One region of the Streptomyces sp. NBC_00637 genome, then DNA from elsewhere that is predicted to be linked to it. Evidence: riboswitches for the same ligand, from Rfam matches in the RefSeq annotation. Region 1 holds a riboswitch; each other region holds the start of a gene.
The links. Region 1 has a riboswitch for cobalamin ahead of OG440_RS03020 (CbtB-domain containing protein). Riboswitches for the same ligand answer to the same signal wherever they lie in the genome.
Positions count from the first base shown of each region.

Region 1 (7,587 bases):
CCGGAGCCACGATGTCGTTGTCCGAGTTGTGCTGTCCCTGTTTGTTCACTCCGCACCGGGAGATGAACGCTCCGGTCGAGGCGCCTGCCTGCCGGCGGACCCTGGGCACGTTCGGGGCCACCTTGGTGATGTCGACGAAGTCGGCCGCGGTGGGCCCGTCGTCGCTCCGCTCCGCGGCACCGGACCCGTTTCCCTGCTGTCCGGCGTCGCTTCCCTCGCCTCCGTCGCCCGGTGCGCCGCCCGGGCTCCGGCTCGCGGCCCCGGCCCCGGACGGATCGAGGCCGAGGGTGCAGGCGGCGAGGCCCTCCAGCCCCGAGGGCTTGGCGGCCACCCGCCCGATGGCGATGGCGATCCGTTCGATGGCCGCCGCCCTCTTGCCTTCGAGGGGGCCGAGGATCGCGTTCTGCACGAAGTTCGGGCCTCCCTCCCCACGGGTGTCCACCAGCCGCCGGTCGGCCTGCGCGGTCTGTCGGTCCAACAACTCCAGATTCCGGTCCACTTCGGTTCGCGCCTGCCGGGGAACGGCAGGCAGTGCGCCCTTCACGTCCGGGCAGCTGATCGTCCGGGCGGACCGCGTCGTGGGGGCGGCGGCGGTGACGTCGGACGCGTTCGCGGCGTAGTTCACGGCCACGAGACCGCCGCCCCCTGCCAGCAACGCCGTGACCGCCAGGATGGCGTTGCGGCGGCTTCGGCCGCGCCTGTGATCTGCTCGCATGAGGACTCCCGATTTCACGATGTGGTTCTCGGCTCGGCGGCGACGCGCGTCGCTCGTCGGCCGGGGAGCCCTCAGCCTCACCCAAGTCGGTTCTCCGCAGCCCTTGTCGAGGCCGTGCGTCATGGACACGTAAGAACTGTGCGCGGCGGCCGTGACACCGTCGCGTCGGGTCGGCTTCCCACGTCGGCGGCGGGGGCCGGCGCTACCGCGGCCACCACGGAGCAGGGAAGATCGTCCCTGACCTGTGTGCCCGGCGGATCCTGGAAGGAAGCAACGAGATCATGCACGTCCATGTGGCCCGTGGCCTGACGGAGGTATCCGGATGAACGACGTCGAGGACCCCGTCCTGCTGCACACCGCCGGCCGGGCCGGCCACATCACGCTCAACCGGCCGAGGGCCATCAACGCCCTGAACCACGCGATGGTGCGCCGGATCGACGAGGCGCTGACCGCCTGGGAACGCGACCCGGCCGTCGAGACCGTCGTCCTCTCCGGCGCGGGGGAGCGCGGCCTGTGCGCGGGCGGCGACATCCGCGCCGTGCACGACGACGCCCGCGACGGCGACGGCACCGCGTCGGCCGCCTTCTGGCGCGACGAGTACCGCCTCAACGCGCGCATCGCCCGCTGTCCGAAGCCCTACGTCGCCCTGATGGACGGCATCGTGATGGGCGGCGGTGTCGGCGTCTCGGCGCACGGCGGCTTCCGGGTGGTCACCGAACGGTCGAGGATCGCCATGCCCGAGACCGGCATCGGCTTCGTGCCCGACGTCGGCGGCACCTACCTGCTCGCCCGCGCGCCGGGCGAACTGGGCACCCATCTCGCCCTGACGGGTGCGCAGATCGGCGCGGGGGACGCGGTGTCGTGCGGACTCGCCGACCACTTCGTACCGTCCGCCTCGCTGCGCGACTTGGTCGACGACCTCGCCGACCTGCCCGTACGGGAAGCCCTGAACCGTCATGTACATCCCCTGCCGGAAGGGGAGTTGGCCGGCCGGCGGGAGTGGATCGACTCCTGTTACGCGGCCGGCACCGTCGAGGAGATCGTCCGACGGCTGTTCGCCCACGGCGACCCGGCGGCGAAGGAGACCGCCGAGATTCTGCTGACCAGGTCGCCCACCACGCTCAAGGTCACCCTGGTCGCCCTGCGCCGTGCCCGGCGACTCTGCACGCTGGAGCGGGTGCTGGAGCAGGAGTACCGCGTCTCCTGCGCGGCCCTGACCACACCCGACCTGGTCGAGGGCATCCGCGCCCAGGTCATCGACAAGGACCGCAGGCCGCGTTGGTCGCCGGCCACCCTCGCCGAGGTCACGGAGGCCGACGTGGAGCGCTATTTCACCCCGCTCGGCGAACGTGAACTCCGGCTCGCCGCAACGGACATCACCGGGGAGGCCGCCGGGTGAGCGGAACCGGCGCGGCGGGCGCGACCGGCGTGGTGATCCGGGCCACCCCGCCGTGGAGAGCGGCATCACGGCAGGTGGGGCGGTATTGGCCGACGGCCCGACACGCGGTACCGTCGCTCTGATATCGACGACGGCGAGACGGAAGCCGGTGAGAATCCGGCACGGTCGCGCCACTGTGGACGGTGCATCCCGTAAGGGAGCGCATCGCGAGTCAGACCCGTGGCCGTCGTCATGTGCACCACCGAGATGGGACGCGAACTCCCAGAGGAGGTCTTGCCATGGCGCAGCATGTCGCCCAGCCGACTACCACCACGCCCGTCGTACCGGCCAAGTTGCCGTTGAAGGACATCGCCCCCTGGGCGGTCTTCTTCGGTGTCCTGATGCTCGTTCTGCTCTACTTCGTCGGCGCGGAGCAAGGCGCGACCGCCGTCGTCTCCGGCGAGGACGTTCACGAGTGGGTGCATGACGCACGCCACCTGCTCGGCTTCCCCTGCCACTGACGAGGGGAACCCCAGCACACCCATGAACTCCGCAACGGTAAGAAATCTGCTCGTGCGGGGCATGCTCGCCGGCCTCGCCGCCGGCGTGCTCGCCCTGATCGTCGCCTATTTCCTCGGTGAGCCGAACGTCGACAGCGCGATCGGCTTCGAGGAGTCCCACGCCTCCGCCCACGCACACGAGCACGAGGTCGAACTCGTCTCCCGCAGCCTCCAGTCCACCGCCGGCCTCGCCACCGGTGTGCTGTTCTACGGGGTGGCCTTCGGCGGCATCGCCGCCCTCGCCTTCTGCTTCGCCCTCGGCCGCACAGGCCGCTTCACCCCGCGGGCCACGGCCCTCCTGCTGGCGGGGACCGCCCTGCTCGCCGTGTACGTCGTGCCGTTCCTGAAGTACCCGGCGAACCCGCCCGCGGTCGGCGACGGCGACACCATCGGCAAGCGGACCACGCTCTACTTCCTGATGATGGTGCTCAGCGTGCTCCTCGCGGTGGCGGCGGTGATCGTGGGCAAGCGGCTCGCACCGAAGCTGGGCACCTGGTACGCCACCGTCGTCGCCGTCCTCGGCTTCGTGCTCGTCATCGGGCTCGCCTACGCGTTCCTGCCGGCCGTCGACGAGGTGCCGAGCGACTTCCCGGCGGCCCTGCTGTGGCGGTTCCGCCTGTCCGCCCTCGCCATGCAGGTCACGCTCTGGGGCGGCTTCGGCCTCGTCTTCGGCGAACTGGCCGAACGGCTGCTGCACCCCGCGCCCGCCACGCTGAGCGCGGGCACCCCGGCGGTCGCCCCACGGTGACCTGACCGGCAGAGCGATACGCCGAGGGGGCCCACGGAACCGTCCGGGGGCCCCCTCGCGTTCCCGGGCCAGGAGGGTCGGCGGCGCCCGGACCTGCCCCGCCTGGAACCCGAGGATCCGGTCGCCCTTACGATCGAGTGGGCAGCCAAGGCCCGCGGTCCGCTCGCGGGCACCCACTGGATTCCCGGGAGGGACTGTGATCGCCGTCGTCGGCGCCGGGCTCATGGGCGCGGCCACCGCCTGGCAGCTGGCCCGCAGGGGCCACGAGGTCACGCTCGTCGATGCGTACGACGTGGGCCACCGAAACGGCAGCTCGCACGGCAGTTCGCGGATCTTCCGGCGGGCCTACGCCGACCCCTTCTACGTACGGTTGACCGGACTGGCGCACGAGCGGTGGCGGGAGCTGGAGGACGACGGCTCGACCTCGTTGCTGCGTACGACCGGCGGGCTCGACATGGGCGAGGACCGCGACCCGAAGGCGATCGCGGACCTGCTCGGGGCGGCCGGCGTGCGCCACGAACTCCTCGGCCCGCGAGCCGCCGCGGAACGCTGGCCGTACATCCGTGTCACCGGTCCGGTGCTCCACCACCCGGAGGCGGGCGTGATCAACGCCGACGACACCGTCGCCACCTGCGTACGGCGGGCGATCGCCCACGGGGCGCGGGCCGTGTTCGGCACCCGCGTCATCGGCATCGACGTCCGGGGGAACGCGCGGGTGCGCCTGCGCACCGACGACGGCCGCGAGATCGTCGCCGACACGGTGGTGATCGCGGCCGGTGCCTGGCTGCCCGAAATCGGACTGCCCTTCGCCCTGCCGCCGTTGGCGGTGACCCAGCAGCAGGTCTTCCACTTCCGGCAGCGGGACCCCTCCGTCGAGTGGCCGACCCTGGTCTGGGACGGGGAGCTTCAGCTGTACGGCCTGCCGTCCGGAAGCGACGGGGGCCCGCTGCCCGCGGTCAAGGTCGCCGAGCACGACCGTGGGACCCCGGCCACCGCCCGCACCCGCAGCGGGGTGGCCGACCCGTCGTCGCGGACACGCGTGAGCGGCTTCGTCCGCGACCGCCTCCCGGGCCTCGAACCCGACCCGGTCGCCGAGGCGACCTGTCTCTACACCACCACCCCGGACGAGGACTTCGTCCTGGACCGCCACGGCCCCTTCGTCGTCGTCTCCCCGTGCTCCGGGCACGGCGCGAAGTTCACGCCGCTCATCGGCGCGATGGCCGCCGACCTCGCCACCGGCCGCGTCGAGCCCCTTCCCCGCTTCCGCCTGGGACGCGCGGCCTAGGGCGGTCGGCAGGCGGGGCCGCCTTGACGGTGGCGGAACCGTTGCCCGCGCCCGAGGCGGCCGGGCCGATCGCGTGGGTGCGGAATTGTTCAGGCCTCTCACGTGCTGTTGTATCCACGAAGGCTGGGTCGTCCACGGTGTGCGCGCGAGCAGCGCGAGGGGCCGGGGCGAGAGAGACGGAAGGTGCTGAGATGGCAACGCAGACGCAGAGGGCCGTGCTGGCGGGCGGATGCTTCTGGGGGATGCAGGACTTGATCCGCAGGCTCCCGGGGGTGACGGCGACCCGGGTCGGATACACCGGCGGTGACGTGCCGAACGCCACCTACCGTCACCACGGCACCCACGCGGAGGCCATCGAGATCCTCTTCGACCCCGAGCAGACCGACTACCGCACGCTCCTGGAGTTCTTCTTCCAGATCCACGACCCGAGCACCGCGAACCGCCAGGGCAACGACATCGGCCTCAGCTACCGCTCGGCGATCTACTACGTGGACGACGAGCAGAAGCGGGTCGCCGAGGACACCATCGCGGACGTGGACGCCTCCGGACTGTGGCCGGGCAAGGCCGTCACCGAGGTCGAGCCGGCAGGCCCCTTCTGGGAGGCCGAGCCGGAGCACCAGGACTACCTGGAGCGTTACCCCGACGGCTACACCTGCCACTTCCCGCGCCCGGGATGGCGGCTCCCGGCCCGCACGCAGGGCTGAACCGTCCCGCCGACGGCACCGTCGCTCCACCGTGCCGGAGGCCGATGCCGGGCGGCGTCCATCGGGGACGCCGGCCGGCGCGCCACGCGGCGACGGCACTGAAGGCCGTCGCCGCGTGGCGTGTGCGCGGGCCGGTCAGCGCTTCGTGTAGAGGAGGCCGAGCTTGTCGATCTCGTCGCCGGAGCGTCCGTGGAAGCCGGCGACCTGCCACCCCGACGGCGCGGTGCGCGTCACGCAGTCGGACGTGGTGGTCCCGCCGGCCAGGCTCCTGCCGAGGCTGGTGTCGAACCTGGCGTAGAAGATCCGGGTACGGCCGTCCTTCTGGCCCTGGCACAGCCGGGCGGAGGTGATGTATTCCCCGCTGCCCAGGGTCAGGGACGACAGGGTGCCTCCGGTGCCGCCGTGGGTGAGCACCCGACCGTTGTCGAGCGTCAGGCCGACGCCGTCGACGCGCGAGCCGCCGCGCAGCGAGAGGCCGGTGACCCGGGCGCCGGCCGGCACGGCGTCGATGTCGGTGTAGTAGTCGCCGTGCGGACCGCCGTACTGGTCGCTGAGCTGGAAGTCCGCGTTGCGCGACCAGGAGAAACCGACCGCGATGGGGTCGTGGTCGGACAGCATGAGACCGTCGTCCGTGAGGAACGCGGCGTGTTCGTTGCGGTAGGACGTGGCATCGAGCGACACGAGTTTGCTGCCGCGGTAGAGGACCTTGTCGACGACCTCGCAGGTGTCGGGCACGGTGGGCCCGCTCTGGTCGCAGACGAGGGCGTCGCTGCCCTTGGCCGGCGGGGTGCCGCCGCGGATGAGTTGCACCCAGGCGTCGGTCAGTCCGTTGGCGGCGGCGAACTCGGCGATGGTGTCGCCGGTGCGGGTGTAGCGGGTGTTGGTGTCGCCCATGACGACGACGGCGTTGCCCGCCGAGTGCGTGGTGATGAAGCCCGTCAGCTGAGCGAGGTTGTCGGCGCGCGCGGTCAGGTCGCCGTCGTTGGTGCCCGCGTTGGTGTGCAGGTTGTAGAAGTCGACGTAGACGCCTTCCGCCAGCCGCTCACGCATGAAGGTGAAGCCCTTGGGTGTCAGGCAGTCACCGGAGTCGAACTGGCAGGAGTTCCAGTGCGCCCGCTCGAAGTCGTCGGTGTCGTAGGGGAGTTTGGACAGCGTGTTCAGCCCGCTGCCGATGCCCGCACCCCCGCTGGTGGGCGTGCGGTAGGCGTGCGAGGTGTCCCCGGCGTAGAGATGGGCGTGGTAGTTGAAGTCCTCCTCGACGTGCACGATGTCGTACGGCGCGAGGCGCTGACCGATGGCCGTGGTGCTGGACTCGCGGGGAGTCGACGCGCTGGAGAGGATCTCCGGCAGCCCCGCGACGTTGTAGGTGAGGGCACTGAAGGACCCGGAGACCGGGTCCGCGGCAGCGGCGGGTGAGGCGGTCGCGACGAACCCGCCGCAGGTGACGGCCGCGGCCACGAGGCAGGTGAGAAGACGGCGCATGAGGCGGTACTCCTGTGAAGTGGGGAGGGGCAGCGGGAACTTACCGCCGGTAACGCACTTCTGTCGCCGCCTCTGCCGGGGGAGATCAAAACTTGACCGCGTGGTCTGGTCCAGGACGCGCGGGAGACACCTCGCCGCGGCTCGGCTCGCTCCCGGCCACGTGGGCCGAGCGATCAACGGTGGTTCCGTCCGGCATACTTGCGAGCGCGGAGCCTGCTCACCAGCGGGCGAGCCACGGTCCAGCGCGCGGGTCCGAGCGCTGATGCACACTTCACTTCCGGGGAACAGCCGTCATGAAAAACCTCCAGCCTTCGGACCCGACGTCCATAGGCGGCTATCCGATACTCGGCCGGCTCGGTGCGGGCGGCATGGGGCAGGTGTTCCTGTCCCGGACGGGTTCGGGACGGATGCTCGCGCTCAAGACGATCCGCGACGATCTCAGCTCCGAGCCGGGGTTCGAGGAGCGGTTCGCCCGCGAGATCCGCAACAGTGACCGCGTCCGTTCGCCGTGGACGGTGACCGTCGTGGACTACAGCGCCCCGGGCCAGCACCCGCAGTGGCTGGCCACCGAGTACGTGCCCGCGCCTTCGCTCGCCGACTGGGTCGCGACCCACGGCCCGCTGCCCCGGCCCGCGCTGCTCTCCCTCGCCGCCGAACTGTGCGGCGCCCTGCAGGCCGTCCACCAGGCCGGGCTCGCGCACCGGGACATCAAGCC
Region 1 covers NZ_CP109046.1:697,372-704,958, reverse strand. The annotation lists gene OG440_RS03035 (DUF1996 domain-containing protein) at 1-715, opposite strand, end outside; partial or broken gene OG440_RS03030 (acyl-CoA dehydrogenase) at 907-1,041, shown strand; gene OG440_RS03025 (enoyl-CoA hydratase/isomerase family protein) at 1,038-2,114, shown strand; cobalamin riboswitch at 2,203-2,357, shown strand; gene OG440_RS03020 (CbtB-domain containing protein) at 2,393-2,614, shown strand; gene OG440_RS03015 (CbtA family protein) at 2,637-3,401, shown strand; gene OG440_RS03010 (FAD-dependent oxidoreductase) at 3,598-4,686, shown strand; gene msrA (peptide-methionine (S)-S-oxide reductase MsrA) at 4,878-5,390, shown strand; gene OG440_RS03000 (jacalin-like lectin) at 5,526-6,872, opposite strand; gene OG440_RS02995 (protein kinase domain-containing protein) at 7,166-7,587, shown strand, end outside.

Region 2 (7,587 bases), 970 kb from region 1:
CGGCGAGGACCTCCGCGACCCGGGCGGCCGAGGCCCGGCCCTGCGCCAGTTCGGCGTTGACCCAGGCGAACGTCTCCAACGGCCCCAGCAGGAACAGCGCGAGACCCACCGCGGACACCAACTGCCCCAGGGTGAGCGAGCCTTCGAGCGCGAGTCGTCCGCCGACGAGCGCTATCAGCGCGATGAAGCCGCCGGTCAGGGCCAGGACGAGTCCCGTCTGCCAGGACTCGGCGCGGGCCGCGCGCAGGGTGGCCGCGAGGGAGGCCCGGCTGGTCCGGCGGTACCGCTCGACGGCCGCCTGCTGAGCGCCCAGTCCCTTCAGCACCCGAAGCCCGGCCACCAGGTCGGCGGCCACTCCCGAGGCGTGCGCGGCCCGGTCCTGCTCGGCCTCGCTGCGACGCTCCAGCGGCTTGCTCAGCAGATGTCCCAGCCACAGCAGCACCGGCGTGCCGAGCAGCACGATCAGTCCGAGCGGCACGGACGTCAGCAGCAGCCACACGGCGCTGACGGTGATGCCCGCCACCGCCCATATCCCGCTCATCAAGGCCATGTTGACCGCGCCGACGCGCTTGGCGTCCTCGGTGGCGACGTTAGCCAGCTCGCCGGGCAGCCGTCCCTCCTCGGCTCCGCCGCGGGCGTCGAGCACCCGGCGCACGATCGCCAGGCGGAGGGTGTGCGCGGCCTCTTCGGCACCGCGTTCACCGGCCCGCGCGCCCAGCCGGAAACTCCACGACAGCGCCACGTACATGACGGCCAGGACGGCCAGCCAGAGGGCGAGCCGCCCGGCGTCCTGCCCGGCCACGGCCTGGTCGATGACGACACCGATGAGCACCGGTACCAGGGCTTCCCCCAGTTGGTGCACACACCCGAGTGCCGCCCCGAGGCCGACGCGCCGCGCCTGGCCCCTGACCGAGCGCCTCAGGACGGCCCGCCCCGGCTGTTCCCCTGATCTCACCAGCCACCCTCCGGAAACCGGTCAACTTAGGCAAGGCTACTCTAAGTAGAGCCGCGTGAGTCAATGCCCTGTCGGCCGCCGCGCCGCGCGGAGCACTCCCGGACGCGACACCGGTCCGGCCGGGCCGGCGCCCGTGTGCTTCAGTGAAGCGCCGCGGCCGACCGGGCCGCGCCGCTCGGACCTCGCATCCGGAAGGGACCCGACCTCGTGCACGTACTGATCCTGGGCGGGACCACCGAGGCCCGCCGCCTCGCCGAACTCCTGGCGGCCGACGCCGTGCCCGGACTGCGCGTGACGACCTCCCTGGCCGGACGGGTGGCCGCGCCCCGGCTGCCGCCCGGCGAGGTGCGCGTGGGCGGCTTCGGCGGGGCCGAGGGACTGGCGGCGTGGCTGGGCGAGCGGCGGGTCGACGCGCTCGTCGACGCCACCCACCCCTTCGCCTCGGTCATCGGCCGCAACGCGGCGCGGGCCGCGGCCGACGCCCGGGTGCCGCTCCTCGCGCTGCGCCGCCCGGGCTGGGTCCCGGTGGCGGGCGACGTCTGGCACGAGGCCGGTTCCCTGGCGGAGGCCGCCGGGCTGCTGCCCTCGCTCGGCCGGCGGGTGTTCCTCACCACCGGGCGCCTGGGGCTGGCCGCCTTCGCCGACCTGGACGACCTGTGGTTCCTCGTACGGTCCGTCGACCCGCCCGAGGCGCCGGTCCCGTCCCGCATGGAGGTGGTGCTCGACCGCGGGCCCTTCACGCTCGCCGGGGAGCGCGAACTGCTGCGCCGGCACCGCGTCGACGTCGTCGTGACCAAGGACAGCGGGGGAGCGGCCACCGCCCCGAAACTGACCGCCGCCCGCGCGGCGGGGCTGCCCGTGGTCGTGGTGCGCAGACCGCCGGTCCCCGCGGGCGTCCGGGTCGTGGCCGAGCCGGAACAGGCCCTGGAATGGCTCAGGGGCACGGAACGGCGGCGAGGGTAGGAACCCGGCCGACGCCGCGTCAGAGGGACGGTACGGCGCCCAGGAAGCGGATGTGCGGGCGGCCGTCGGGGCCGTCGGCGGTGACGGCGGCCCGGACGCCGTAGACGTCGGCGACGAGGGCCTCGGTGAGGACCTCGTACGGGCTGCCGCAGGCCACCACGCGACCCTCCTTGAGGACGACGAGCCGGTCGCAGTACATCGCGGCCAGGTTGAGGTCGTGCAGCGCGACGACGCTGGTGACGCGGAGTTCGGTGATCAGGGCCAGCAGGGCGAGCTGGTGCCGGACGTCCAGGTGGTTGGTGGGCTCGTCCAGGAGGAGCTCGCGGGGTTCCTGGGCGAGGGCGCGGGCGATCTGGACGCGCTGGCGTTCGCCCCCGGAGAGGGAGTGCCAGGGCCGGTGGGCCTTGTCGGCGAGCCCGGTACGGGCCAGCGCGGCGCGGACGGCCTCCTCGTCGGCGGCGGAGGCCGGGGCCCAGGCGCGCCGGTGCGGGATCCTGCCCAGCCGTACGACGTCGAGGACGCTCAACGCGAGCTGGGTGTCGCTCTGTTGCTCGACGACGGCGACGCGCCGGGCGAGGGCGCGGCGGCTCATCCGGGGCAGCGGGCACGCGTCGAGGGTGACGACGCCGGAGTCCGGGGCGAGCACGCCGGCGAGCAGGCGCAGCAGGGTGGACTTGCCCGAGCCGTTCGGGCCGAGCAGGCCGGTGACGGCGCCGGGGCGGGGCGTCAGACTGACCCCGTCGAGTATCAGGGTGCCGCCGGCGGCGCGGGTGACCCTATCGGCACGCAGCCCCTCAAGGCCGGGGGTCCCGGAGCCGGTCGACTTGGAACCGGCCGACTCGGAACCTGCCGCCTCGGGGCCGGTCATCGGGTGCCCTTCGCGCGGTACAGGACGGCGACGAACGCCGGGACGCCGATGAGGGAGGTCACCACGCCCACCGGCACCTCCTGCGGGGCGAGCGCGGTGCGGGCGAGGGTGTCGACCCAGACCAGGAACACCGCGCCGGTCAGGGCGGTGGCGGGCAGCAGCCGGGTGTGGCCGGGGCCGGTGAGGGCGCGGGCGGCGTGCGGGAGGACCAGGCCGACGAAGCCGATCGCCCCGGCCGAACTCACCAGGGTGGCGGTGAGCAGCGCGGTGGTGCACAGCAGCACCAGCCGGGTGCGGGCCACGGAGACGCCGAGGGAGAGGGCCGCGTCCTGCCCGAAGGCGAACGCGTCCAGCGTCGTGGCGTGGCCCAGACAGACCACCAGCGCCACGACCAGCGCGGCCGCGCCGACGCTCACGTCCGTCCAGTCGGCGCCGCTGAGCGAGCCGAGCAGCCAGAACAGGATGCCGCGGGTCGTCTCCGCGTCGGCGGCCGTCATCACCACGAAGGAGGTCAGCGCGGAGAACAGCTGCATGGCGGCGACTCCGGCGAGGACCACCCGGTCCGTGGTGCCGCCGAGGGTGTGGCTGAGCAGCAGCACCAGCGCGAAGGAGACCAGCGCGCCGAGGAAGGCGCCACCGGAGACCGACAGAAGGCCGCCGCCCGCGCCGAGGACGACGACCAGCACCGCGCCGGTCGAGGCGCCGGAGGAGACCCCGAGGACGAAGGGGTCGGCGAGCGGGTTGCGCAGCAGGGACTGCATCACGGCCCCGCAGACCGCCAGGCCGGCGCCGCACACCGCGGCGAGCAGCGTGCGCGGCAGCCGCAGGTTCCACACGATGCCGTCCCGCAGCGGTGTCAACTCGGCCTGTCCCCACCCGAGATGGGCGGCGACCGCGGACCACACGTCACCGACGGCGATGTCCGCGGGACCGATGGTGATGGCCACGGCGACCGAGGCGCACAGCGACGCGAGACCGGACGCCCACAGCAGCGCGCGGCGCGGTCCGCCGACGGCCGCCGCCGTGGACGCCGGTGCGCCGGTCATTTCGCGAGGCCGTGAGCGCGCAGCGCCGCCGCCACCCGCTCGATGCCCTCGACGGTCCTGATGGTCGGGTTCATGGACTGTCCGGACACCAGCACGTACCGCTTCTCGCGCACCGCGCTCATGTTCCTGGTGACCGGGTTCGACTCCAGGAACGCGATCTTCCCGGCCGCGCTCTCCGCCGTCTGCCGGCGCCGGGTCAGGTCGCCGAGGACGAGGAGGTCGGGGTCGCGGTCGGCGACGGTCTCCCAGTCGACCTGGGGCCACTCCTCCTCGGTGTCGTCGAAGGCGTTCTTCGCGCCGAGCTCGTGCGTGACGATGCCCGGAGCGCCGCAGCAGCCCGCGGCATACGGCGACTGGGAGTTGGCGAACCAGTACATGAGGGTCACGCCCCGGGCGTCGAGGCCGGCGGTGGCCTCGGCCACCCGCTTCCTCAGTTCGGCGACGAGCCGCTCGCCGCGCTCGCGGACGCCGAAGACCTCGGCCAGGTCGCGGACTTCGCCATAGACCGCGTCCAAGGTCAGCGGCTCGGTGCGGACGCCGTCGCCGTCGCCGCTGTTGTCCTTGCCGACGCAGTCGGAGGGGGAGAGGTAGGTGGGTACGCCGAGTTTCTCGAACTCCTCGCGGGGCGCGACCCCGCCCTTGCCGAGGGTGGAGGCGAACGAGGCGGCGACGAAGTCGGGTTCGGTGTCCAGCACCGTCTCGAAGGAGGGGGCGTTGTCGGCGAGGCGCCTCACCTTCGCGTTCGCCTTCTCCAGGCCCTCGGCCACCGGGTCGGTCCAGGTGGCCGTGCCCACCATGCGGTCGGCCAGCCCGAGGGAGAGCATGATCTCGGTCGTGCCCTGGTCGAGGGAGACGGCCCGCCGCGGCGGACCGTCGACCGCGACCCGCTGCCCGCAGTTGTCGAGAACGACCGGACGGCCGGCGGCCTCGCTCCCGCCCGCCGAAGCGGAGGTGCCCGCCGGACCGGCCGCCGGACCGGTGGAGCCGCAGCCCGTCAGCAGCAGGGCACCGGCCAGGAACAGGACGGCGGGACGGGCGGGGCGGACGGCACGTGCGAACGGCACAGGGTTCCTTCGGCGTCGAGGGCTCATGCGCGAAGCCCGGTCGTACGGTGCTCCCCCCGGCCGTCCTGCGGCAGCGGGGGCGCCAGCAGGTCTTCGGACTCGGGGTCACCCGGACGAGGCGCCTTCCCGGACCGCGTACGCCGTCCAGTGGCCGATACCCCGCCCGTCGCCCTCACCGCTGCGCGTCAGCTCCGGATTCGCACCGGATTCCCTGACCCGTGCACACCTGCGTGCGCACATGGGTTCGACTGGCCTTGGCAAGCTACCACACGCCACCCGGGCCGCCCGCGGGCCGTTTCGTACGGGGATCGGACCTCTCGCCGACCGTCACGCCTGGTTACTATGCTCACCCGGGCCAGAGGGAGGCAGGCATGTTGACCGAGGTCACAGCGACCCGCTACCTCGCTCCGCTGCGAGCGGGCGGCTCGGTGCCCGCCGTCGTCGAGGCCGACGACCTGGGCACCTACGTCGTGAAGTTCACGGGCTCCGCGCAGGGCCGCAAGGCGCTCGTCGCCGAGGTGATCGTCGGCGAGCTGGCGCGTGCGCTCGGGCTGCGCTTTCCCGAACTGGTCCTGGTCCACTTCGACCCGGCGATCGCGGCGGACGAACCGCACCAGGAGGTACGGGACCTGCACGCCGCGAGCGCGGGACTCAACCTCGGGATGGACTTCCTGCCGGGCGCGGCGGACTTCACGCCGGAGGTCGCGGAGGCCTTCCCGGTGGAGCCGCTGGAGGCGGGGCGGATCGTCTGGCTGGACGCCCTGACGGTGAACGTCGACCGGACGGTCCACAGCTCCAACCTGATGGTCTGGCCGACGTTCGGCACCGTCCCGCCGCGGCTGTGGCTCATCGACCACGGCGCCGCCCTCGTCTTCCACCACCGCTGGGACGGCGCCGACCCCGGGAAGCCCTACGACTTCCGTCACCACGCCCTCGGCCGCAATGCCCCGGACACCCGGGCGGCCGACGCCGAGCTGGCGCCCCGGGTGACCGAGGAGCTGCTGCGCCGGATCGTGGCGGAGGTACCGGACGCCTGGCTGGCCGGCGAAGCGGGGTTCGCGACCCCGGACGCGGTCCGCGAGGCGTATGTGCGCCACCTCCACGCGCGCGTGCGGGCCTCCGCGGCCTGGCTGCCCACCGACTTCCCCGACCCGCGGGAACTCGCCGCCGACGAGGCCCGGCGCGCGGCGCGAACACGGCAAGGACGGCCCGACTGGCTCAAGCGGGTCCCCGACCTGCACGGCAGGCCGGCCGCGGAACAGGATTGGTCGGTGCACCTCGGATGAGCGGATCGAGTGACGCGAGCGCGCGGGTCGAGATCGAGTACTGCACCCAGTGCCGTTGGCTGCCGCGCGCGGCCTGGCTGGCGCAGGAGCTGCTCACGACCTTCGAGGCCGAGCTGACGGAACTCGCCCTGAAGCCCGGCACGGGCGGCGTCTTCGTCGTGCGGGTGAACGACGAGGTGGTCTGGGACCGCCGCGAACAGGGTTTCCCGGAGCCCACGGCGGTGAAGAAGCTCGTACGCGACCGAGTGGCCCCGGGGAAGTCCCTGGGCCACTCGGAGAGATGAGCGTGCGGGTCGGTGCCGGTGCCGGTGCTCAGCCCCTCAGCTGCTCGTAGGCGGGCAGGGTGAGGAAGTCCGCGTAGTCCTCGTCGAGGGCGACCGTCAGCAGCAGGTCGTGCGCCTGCTGCCAGTGGCCGGCCGCGAAGGCCTCCTCGCCGATCTCCGCGCGGATCGCCGCCAGTTCCCGGGCCGCCACCTCGCGGGCCAGCTCCGGCGTGGCCTTCACCGTGGTCCCGTCGTGCTCGAACTCCACTCCGGCGTTGATCCACTGCCAGATCTGCGAGCGGGAGATCTCGGCGGTGGCCGCGTCCTCCATCAGGTTGAAGATGGCGACCGCGCCCAGGCCGCGCAGCCAGGCCTCGATGTAACGGATGCCGACCTGCACGGCGTTGACCAGGCCCGGGTACGTCGGCCTCGCCTCCAGGGAGTCGACGGCGATCAGGTCGGCCGCCTTGACGTCGACGTCCTCGCGCAGCCGGTCCTTCTGGTTCGGCCGGTCGCCGAGCACGGCGTCGAAGGAGGCCATGGCGATCGGCACCAGGTCCGGGTGGGCCACCCACGACCCGTCGAAACCGTCCTTCGCCTCACGGTCCTTGTCCGCCTTGACCTTCTCGAAGGCGATCTTGTTGACCTCCTCGTCGCGGCGGGACGGGATGAAGGCCGCCATCCCGCCGATGGCGTGCGCGCCGCGCTTGTGGCAGGTGCGCACGAGGAGTTCGGTGTACGCCCGCATGAACGGGGCGGTCATCGTCACCGCGTTGCGGTCCGGGAGGACGAACTTGGCGCCGCCGTCACGGAAGTTCTTCACGATGGAGAAGAGATAGTCCCAGCGGCCGGCGTTCAACCCGGAGGCGTGGTCGCGGAGTTCGTAGAGGATCTCGTCCATCTCGTACGCGGCCGTGATCGTCTCGATGAGCACGGTGGCGCGGACGGTGCCCTGCGGGATGCCGACATGGTCCTGCGCGAAGACGAACACCTCGTTCCAGAGGCGGGCCTCCAGGTGCGACTCCGTCTTCGGGAGGTAGAAGTACGGGCCCTTGCCGAGGTCGAGCAGACGCCGGGCGTTGTGGAAGAAGTAGAGCCCGAAGTCGACGAGTGCGCCCGGGACCTGACGGCCTTCGGCGTCG
Region 2 covers NZ_CP109046.1:1,670,391-1,677,977, reverse strand. The annotation lists gene OG440_RS07250 (ABC transporter ATP-binding protein) at 1-955, opposite strand, end outside; gene OG440_RS07245 (cobalt-precorrin-6A reductase) at 1,163-1,918, shown strand; gene OG440_RS07240 (ABC transporter ATP-binding protein) at 1,938-2,786, opposite strand; gene OG440_RS07235 (FecCD family ABC transporter permease) at 2,783-3,832, opposite strand; gene OG440_RS07230 (ABC transporter substrate-binding protein) at 3,829-4,923, opposite strand; cobalamin riboswitch at 4,984-5,109, opposite strand; gene OG440_RS07225 (HipA family kinase) at 5,268-6,182, shown strand; gene OG440_RS07220 (SelT/SelW/SelH family protein) at 6,179-6,466, shown strand; gene aceB (malate synthase A) at 6,495-7,587, opposite strand, start outside.
Region 2: linked by a shared signal. The riboswitch ahead of OG440_RS07230 (ABC transporter substrate-binding protein) and the one ahead of OG440_RS03020 (CbtB-domain containing protein) in region 1 are both predicted to bind cobalamin.

Region 3 (7,587 bases), 5.9 Mb from region 1:
TTCGACGTCGTGACCACCGGCGTTGATGAGCCGGTGGATCAACTCGTCGCCGTTGTCGGGGTGTCCGGTGACGCCGTAGCCCGCGTCCCGCAGCGCGTCCAGCACCCGGACGGCCGAGGCGGGGGTGTCCAGGCCGACCGCGTTGCCGACCCGCGAGTGCTTGGTCGGATAGGCGGTGAAGACGAGCGCGAGCTTCTTCTCGCCGTTCGGCTTGTGCCGCAACCGGGCGTGCCGTACGGCGATCCCGGCGACGCGTCCGGCCCGCTCGGGGTCGGCGATGTACACGGGCACGTCGTCCGGGCCCTGCTCCTTGAAGGAGAAGGGGACCGTGATGATCCGCCCGTCGAACTCCGGGATGGCGACCTGCATGGCCGCGTCCATGGGGGAGAGGGCGGCGTCGGACGCCTCCCAGGCGCTCTTCGACGAGGTGAGGCACAGCCCTTGCAGCACGGGGACGTCGAGGTCGGCGAGCGCGCCGATGTCCCAGGCCTCTTCGTCCCCGCCCGCCGAGGCGTTCGACGCGTGCGTGCCGCCGGCCGCGAGGACCGTGGCGACGAGGGTGTCGGTCCGCCCGAGGATCTCGTACAGCCCCGGGTCCGCCCCGCGCAGCGAACCGCAGTACACGGGCAGGGCGTTGGCGCCGCGTGCCTCGACGGCGTCGCACAGCGTGTCCACGAAGGCGGTGTTGCCGCTCAGTTCGTGCGCCCGGTAGAAGAGCACCCCGATGGTCGGCCGGCCCTCGACGAAGGCACGCTCGCCGTGGACGCCGTACTCGGGCATCTTCCGCGGCTCGACGAACCCCTCACCGGTCAGCAGCACGGTGTCGGACAGGAACCGGGCCAGCTCGGTCAGGTTGGCGGGCCCGCCCTCGACGAGGTAGCGCAGCGCCTCCGCCACCACACCGGCGGGCACCGACGACTCCGCCATCAGCTCCGCGTCGGGCACGCTCTCGCCGCCCAGCAGCACGGTCGGCACCCCGGACGCCTTGAGCGCGGCGAGCCCGTCCTCCCAGGCCCGCTTGCCGCCGAGCAGCCGCACGACCGCGATGTCGGCGCCGTCGAGGAGCGCGGGGAGTTCCCCGGCGACATCCACCCGGGTCGGGTTGCCGATCCGGTACGAGGCACCGGAGGCGGCCCGGGCCGCCAGCAGATCGGTGTCGGCGGTCGACAACAACAACACTGTGCTCATGCGGGCGCTCCCGGTGGAATGAAAGGCAGTCCTTGCGGCGCGCCCGACTCGATGAGCCGCCAGAGCGCGTCGGTGTCCGCGTGCTGTTCGATCAGGTCGCCGAGCCGGTCGAGCTGCTCCTCGCGCAGCCCGGCGAACGAGGTGTCGGCGGCGGGCACGAAACGGCGGCCCGCGGCGGCCGCCACCTCGCGCAGGAAGGCCCGCCGGAATCCGTCCGACTCCAGTGAGCCGTGCCAGTGCGTGCCCCAGGTCTGTCCGACCCGGCAGCCGTCGAGGCTGTTGCCCCGGCCGTCGGAGAGGAACGGCTCCCCGCCGGTGACGTCGGCGACGCCGTGATGGATCTCGTACCCCTCGACCCGCTCGCCGAGGGCTTCGCCGACGGGCCGGGTGAGGGTCTTCTCGCGGGCGAACCGCACCCGGACCGGCAGGACTCCGAGTCCCCGCACCTGCCCGCGCCGGCTCTCCACGTCGTCCTCGATGTGCTCGCCGAGGATCTGGAAACCCCCGCAGACACCGAGGACGGGCCGCTGCTCGGCGACCCTGCGGAGGATGGCCTCGGCCAACCCCCGCTCGCGCAGCCACTCCAGGGCGCGCACCGTCCCCCGGGTCCCCGGGATCACCACCAGGTCGGCGTCGGCCAGTTCCTCGGGCCGGTCCACGAACCGCACGACGACGCCGGGTTCGGCGGCCAGCGCGTCCACGTCCGTGAAGTTGGACATGAGGGGGACGGCGCAGACCGCGACCCGCAGCACGTCCTCGCCGACGGGCGGGGCGGTGTTCGACTCCCGTACGGTCCCGCGCAGCGAGACCCTCAGGCCGTCCTCCTCGTCGATCCCGAGCCCGTGCCGGAACGGCAGAACGCCGTACGTCCGCCGCCCGGTGAGCCCGTGCAGCATCTCCAGGCCCGGCTCCAGCAGGGAGACGTCACCCCGGAACTTGTTGACCAGGAACCCGGCGACCAGCTCCTGGTCCTCGGGCGAGAGCAGGGCGACGGTGCCGAAGAACGAGGCGAAGACGCCGCCGCGGTCGATGTCGCCGACGACGAGCACGGGCAGCCGCGCGCCCCGCGCGATACCCATGTTCACGATGTCGGTCCGCCGCAGGTTGATCTCGGCGGGACTGCCCGCCCCCTCACAGATCACCGCGTCATACGTGCCCCGCAACTCGGCGAGGCAGTCGAGAACGGTTCCCAGGAGTTTCTGCTGACGCCCCCCGTGATACCCCCGGGCGCTCATCTCGCCCACCGGCTTGCCCAGCAGCACGACCTGACTGCTCTGTTCCCCGCCCGGCTTGAGCAGCACGGGGTTCATCAGCGCGGTCGGCTCCACCCGGCAGGCCTGCGCCTGCATGGCCTGGGCCCGCCCGATCTCGGCGCCCTCCGTCGTCACGAACGAGTTCAGGGACATGTTCTGTGCCTTGAACGGCGCGACCTTCACCCCCTGCCGCACCAGCCACCGGCAGATCCCGGCCGTGACGACGCTCTTGCCTGCGTCGGAGGTGGTGCCGGCGACGAGGAGACCCCCGCTCATGTCGTACGCCCCTTCAGCTGGTTCCTCTGATTCCTCCGGCCGCCCTGGTTCCTCGCGACGAGGCGGGTGGCGACGACGCGGGCGGCGACGGTCACGCCGAGCGCGAGCAGGCCGACGCGGCGGGAGAGCCGCGCGGCACGTTCGATGTCCGGGGCGACGACCGGGCGTCCGGCCGCGCCGTTCAGCACGGGCCGGTGCTCGACCCGACCGGCGTACGACAGGGTTCCGCCCAGCCGCACGCCGAGGGCGCCCGCGAACGACGCCTCCACCGGCCCGGCGTTGGGGCTCGGGTGCTTGCGGGCGTCGGCCCGCCAGGCCCGTACGGCACCGCGCGGATCGTCCCCCGCGACGGCGGCCAGCACGGCGGTCAGCCGGGCCCCCGGCCATCCGGCGACGTCGTCGAGGCGGGCGGCGGCCCACCCGTAGCGCAGATACCTCGGCGACCGGTGACCGACCATGGCGTCCAGGGTGTTGACGGCCCGGAACCCGACCAGACCCGGCACCCCGCCCACCGCCCCCCACACCAGCGCCCCCACGACGGCGTCGGAGGTGTTCTCGGCGACGGACTCCACGACCGCCCGGGCCATCCCGTCGGCGTCCAGCGCGTGCGGATCCCGCCCGCACAGGTGCGGCAACCGCTCCCGGGCGGCCTCGACGTCGCCGGCTTCGAGGGCCCGTCCGATCGCGCGGGCCTCCCGGACCAGCGAACTGCCCCCGACCACCGCCCAGGTGGCGGCGGAGACGAGAGCGACGGCGGCGACGGGGGAGCGGCGTACGGCGTGTTCGGCGACGGCTCCCAGGGCGACGGCCCCACCGGCGCACACGACGGCGTGCAGGGCTCCGCGTCCCCGGTCGTCCCGCCACAGCAGTCGCTCGACGGCACCGGCGGCCCGCCCGAACGCGGCGACCGGATGCCCCCGGCGCGGATCGCCGAGCAGCAGGTCGACCAGAAGGCCGGTGGCGGCGCCGTACGCGTAGAGGCGATCGGCACGCATCGGCTCAGCCGGCCGTGGGGCCGGGAAACGACCTGGTGCTGTACCTCAACTGCCGAGCGAGCATGGCGATATGTCCTCACTCAGGGTGTCCACGCCCTGGTTCGACGAGACCGGCGGCGAGAGTTCCTGGCTCCCGGGGGTTACTACCCCGGTGACAGTGGCGGGACCGCGCCGGATTCGCACCGGCTTCCTCTTCTGCCGCCGTACATGGCTCGGGCAGTCCACCATGGCCCGCAAGAGCCGTCAACTTGCTGTTGACCTGCGAGGCTGGAGTGTGCAGAACCCCACACGGAGCCGGCCGGCGGGGTGGTGAACGCCAAGGGGTGTTCGATGGTGCGTCAGGCGATGATCAGTGAGATCCCGTACGCCACCGCCGCCGCGCAGGCCGCGAAGCACGCGTAGGCACCGGTCACCGCGAGGGTGGCCGAACCACCCTGCGCCGACGCGCGTTCCTGCCGCGACAGGCCCATGACGCCGAGGGTGAACAGGGCGACGAGGCCCACGGTGATCACGAGGCTGACGCCGAAGACGGAACCGAGGGCCGCCCAGTCGATCTTCATACTGCTTCTCTTCCTTCGTACCGGGTGCGCGGGCTCAGACGGCCGCGGCCGGGGGAGCGGCCGGGGTCACTGGCTCGGGGGTGGGGGAGAGGATCGTGGCCGTCAGGTCCGTCGTGCGGGCGGCCGTGAGGTCCTCGGCCAGGGTGCCCGTGGGCGGCGGGGCGACGACGGCGATCGCCGTCGTGACGACGCCCGCCGGCTCGTCGGTTTCGTTGACGTTCGAGGCGTCGACGACCTCGCGCCGGGAGACCTTCCAGATGGCCGCGCTGGAGGCGATCAGGAAGACCGCGACGAGGGCCGTGCCCCAGTCGCCCAGGCCGGTGACGGACTCGGCGAGCGCGCCCACCAGGGCCGCCGCCGGGAGCGTCAGGCCCCACGCGACGAACATCCGGGTCGCCGTCGACCAGCGGACCACACCGCCCTTGCGGCCCAGGCCCGCGCCCATCACCGAACCGGAGACCGAGTGGGTGGTGGAGAGGGAGAAGCCGAGGTGCGAGGAGGCCAGGATGACCGTGGCCGCGCTGGTCTGGGCGGCGAAGCCCTGCTGCGGCTGGAGGTCGGTCAGGCCCTTGCCCATGGTGCGGATGATGCGCCAGCCGCCCAGGTAGGTGCCGAGCGCGATGGCCATGCCGGCGGACAGGATGACCCAGGTGGGCGGGTCGGAGTCGGGGGCGACGGCGCCGCCGGCCACCAGGGCCAGCGTGATGATGCCCATCGTCTTCTGCGCGTCGTTGGTGCCGTGGGCCAGCGAGACCAGGCCGGCCGAGGCGATCTGGCCGGCGCGGTAGCCCTTGGCCGCCGCCTTGCCGTCGGCCTTCTTGCCGAGGGTGTAGGAGAGGCGGGTCGCGAGCATCGCCGCGACACCCGCGACGATCGGTGCCGCGATCGCCGGGATCAGCACCTTGGTGACCAGGGCGTCACCATGCACCGCGCCCATACCGGCGGAGGCGATGGTGGCGCCGATCAGGCCGCCCATCAGGGCGTGCGAGGAACTGGACGGCAGGCCCACCAGCCAGGTCAGCAGGTTCCAGAGGATCGCGCCGACCAGGGCGGCGAAGATGACCTCGGGACGGATGCCGGTCTCGTCGACGAGACCCTTGGAGATCGTGTTGGCGACCTCCACCGAGAGGAAAGCGCCCACAAGGTTGAGCGCGGCGGACATGGCCACCGCGACCTTGGGTTTGAGTGCGCCGGTCGAGATGGTGGTGGCCATCGCGTTGGCGGTGTCGTGGAAACCGTTCGTGAAATCGAACGCGAGTGCGGTAACGACCACAATCGCGAGGATCAGCGAGAAGCTTTCCATTTACCCAGGCAATCGTTCGAAGTCATTGGTGTGTTGACCGTAGGCAATCTGGGTGAACGGAAGATGAACTGGGAAGGGCGTCCGGGTGTCTGTGTGAGGGGGTCGCGGCGGTGTCCCGTCCCGCCGCCCCGGCGGGCGCCGAGCGCCGTAAGGCCACCCACGTTCGGCGGGCCCGCGCGGCCGCGTCCCGGGGGCCTGGACGAGATGTCGGTCACCCGGTGGCGAGGGGTCGCCGTCCCCGTAGTTGGGCGGGCGGCAGGGAACGGCCGGCGGCGCTCCGGGCGCCCCGATTGCGTACGAAATATCCGGGCTCTTCGGCCTCCCGGCCGGGCTCTTCGGCCTCCCGGCCGGGCTCTTCGGCCTCCCGGCCGGACGAGCGCGGCCCGCGGGTCCGAGCCGCCGGAGGGTCGGTTTCCGGCCTGTCGCGCCCGCGCCCGGCGGCGGCCCGCGCCTCCTGGCAGGATCACGGCATGGCTGAGCAGCGACGCGAGCAGGGGGACGCCCGGGGTCACCGGGACGGGGCACCGGACCGGGCGCACCGGCGGGGCAGGCACGCCGGCATCGAGGAGGCGCGGGCCTGGGAGGCGCTCGTGACGGCGGCCCGCCGCACCGTGACCGACGGGCTGGTCGTCGGGACGTCCGGCAACGTCTCCGTACGTGTCGGCGACACCGTGCTGGTCACCCCGTCGGGCGTCCCCTACGAGCGGCTCACCCCGGACGACGTCACGGGCGTCGACCTCACCGGCCGGCAGGTGCTCGGAACCCTGCGCCCGACGAGCGAGCTCCCCATGCACCTCGCCGTCTACCGCACCACGGAGGCCGGGGCGGTCGTCCACACCCACGCCGTGCACGCGACCGCCGTCTCGACGCTCGTAGGCGAGCTGCCCCTCGTCCACTACATGGCGAGCGCGCTCGGCGGGCCCGTCCGGGTCGCCCCGTATGCGACGTACGGCACCGAGGAGTTGGCCGAGAACGTGCTCCGCGCCCTCGCCGGCCGCAGCGGCTGTCTTCTGCGCAACCACGGCACCCTCACCCACGGCAGCACCCTCGACCAGGCCTACGACCGCACGGCCCAGCTGGAGTGGATGTGCCGCCTGTGGCTGACGGCCTCTTCCGTTCCCGGCCTGGACCCCACCCTCCTGACGGAGGAACAGGTCGCCGAGGCGGGCGAGCGGCTGCGCGGGTACGGGCAGCGGGAGTGAGACGCCGGGCGGCGGGAAAGTGAACCGCCGTCCTCCGACGGCTCCCACCACTGGCCGGGAGCGGGGCGGGCCAGGACACTGGGCGGGTGCGCACTGTCAAAGCGGCGGCCGCCGCCGTCACCGCAGCCCTGGCCGCCGGCGCCGCCGGTGTCGCCGCAGGCCGACTGGCCAGCGACGCCGCGTTGAAGGCGCCGCCCGGCCGGCCCCTGCCCACCGAACCCCGGCTCACCGTGCACGGCACGGCCGCCGGCCGGATCACCCTCACCCGGGACCTGGCCACCCTGCGCCCCGGCACCTATGGCCTCGCGGGCAACGGCTCCCACGCGGTCGTGGGCCCCGTCCTGCCCACCGCCCCGCACTCCGCCGACACCGTCGCGCGCCGCCTGGAGCGGGTCACGCACGGCACCCTGAACCCCGGCGACGCGGTCTGGCTCACCCCCAACCTGTACGTCGGCGACCCCGGCAGCGCCCTCGGTCTCGACCACGCCGACATCGACGTCCCCGGCGAACTCGGCAACCTGCCCGCCTGGTTCGTGCCCGGTCCGCGCCGCACCTGGGTGATCGCCGTGCACGGCCTGGGCACCACCCGGGAACACGTCCTGAACGTCCTGGGCTTCCTGCACCGCCGCCGCTTCCCCGTGCTCGCCCTCGCCCATCGCGGCGACCTCGGCGCGCCCCGCTCCCCGGACGGCCTGAACCACCTGGGCCAGACCGAGTGGCGCGACCTGGACGCGGCGATGCGGTACGCCGTGCGCTACGGCGCCGAACGCGTCGTCCTGTTCGGCTGGTCCACCGGCGCGACCATGGCCC
Region 3 covers NZ_CP109046.1:6,603,210-6,610,796, forward strand. The annotation lists gene cobN (cobaltochelatase subunit CobN) at 1-1,188, opposite strand, end outside; gene OG440_RS28980 (cobyric acid synthase) at 1,185-2,717, opposite strand; gene OG440_RS28985 (cobalamin biosynthesis protein) at 2,714-3,712, opposite strand; cobalamin riboswitch at 3,812-3,954, opposite strand; gene OG440_RS28990 (hypothetical protein) at 4,051-4,272, opposite strand; gene OG440_RS28995 (anion permease) at 4,307-5,575, opposite strand; gene OG440_RS29000 (class II aldolase/adducin family protein) at 6,046-6,777, shown strand; gene OG440_RS29005 (alpha/beta hydrolase) at 6,864-7,587, shown strand, end outside.
Region 3: linked by a shared signal. The riboswitch ahead of OG440_RS28985 (cobalamin biosynthesis protein) and the one ahead of OG440_RS03020 (CbtB-domain containing protein) in region 1 are both predicted to bind cobalamin.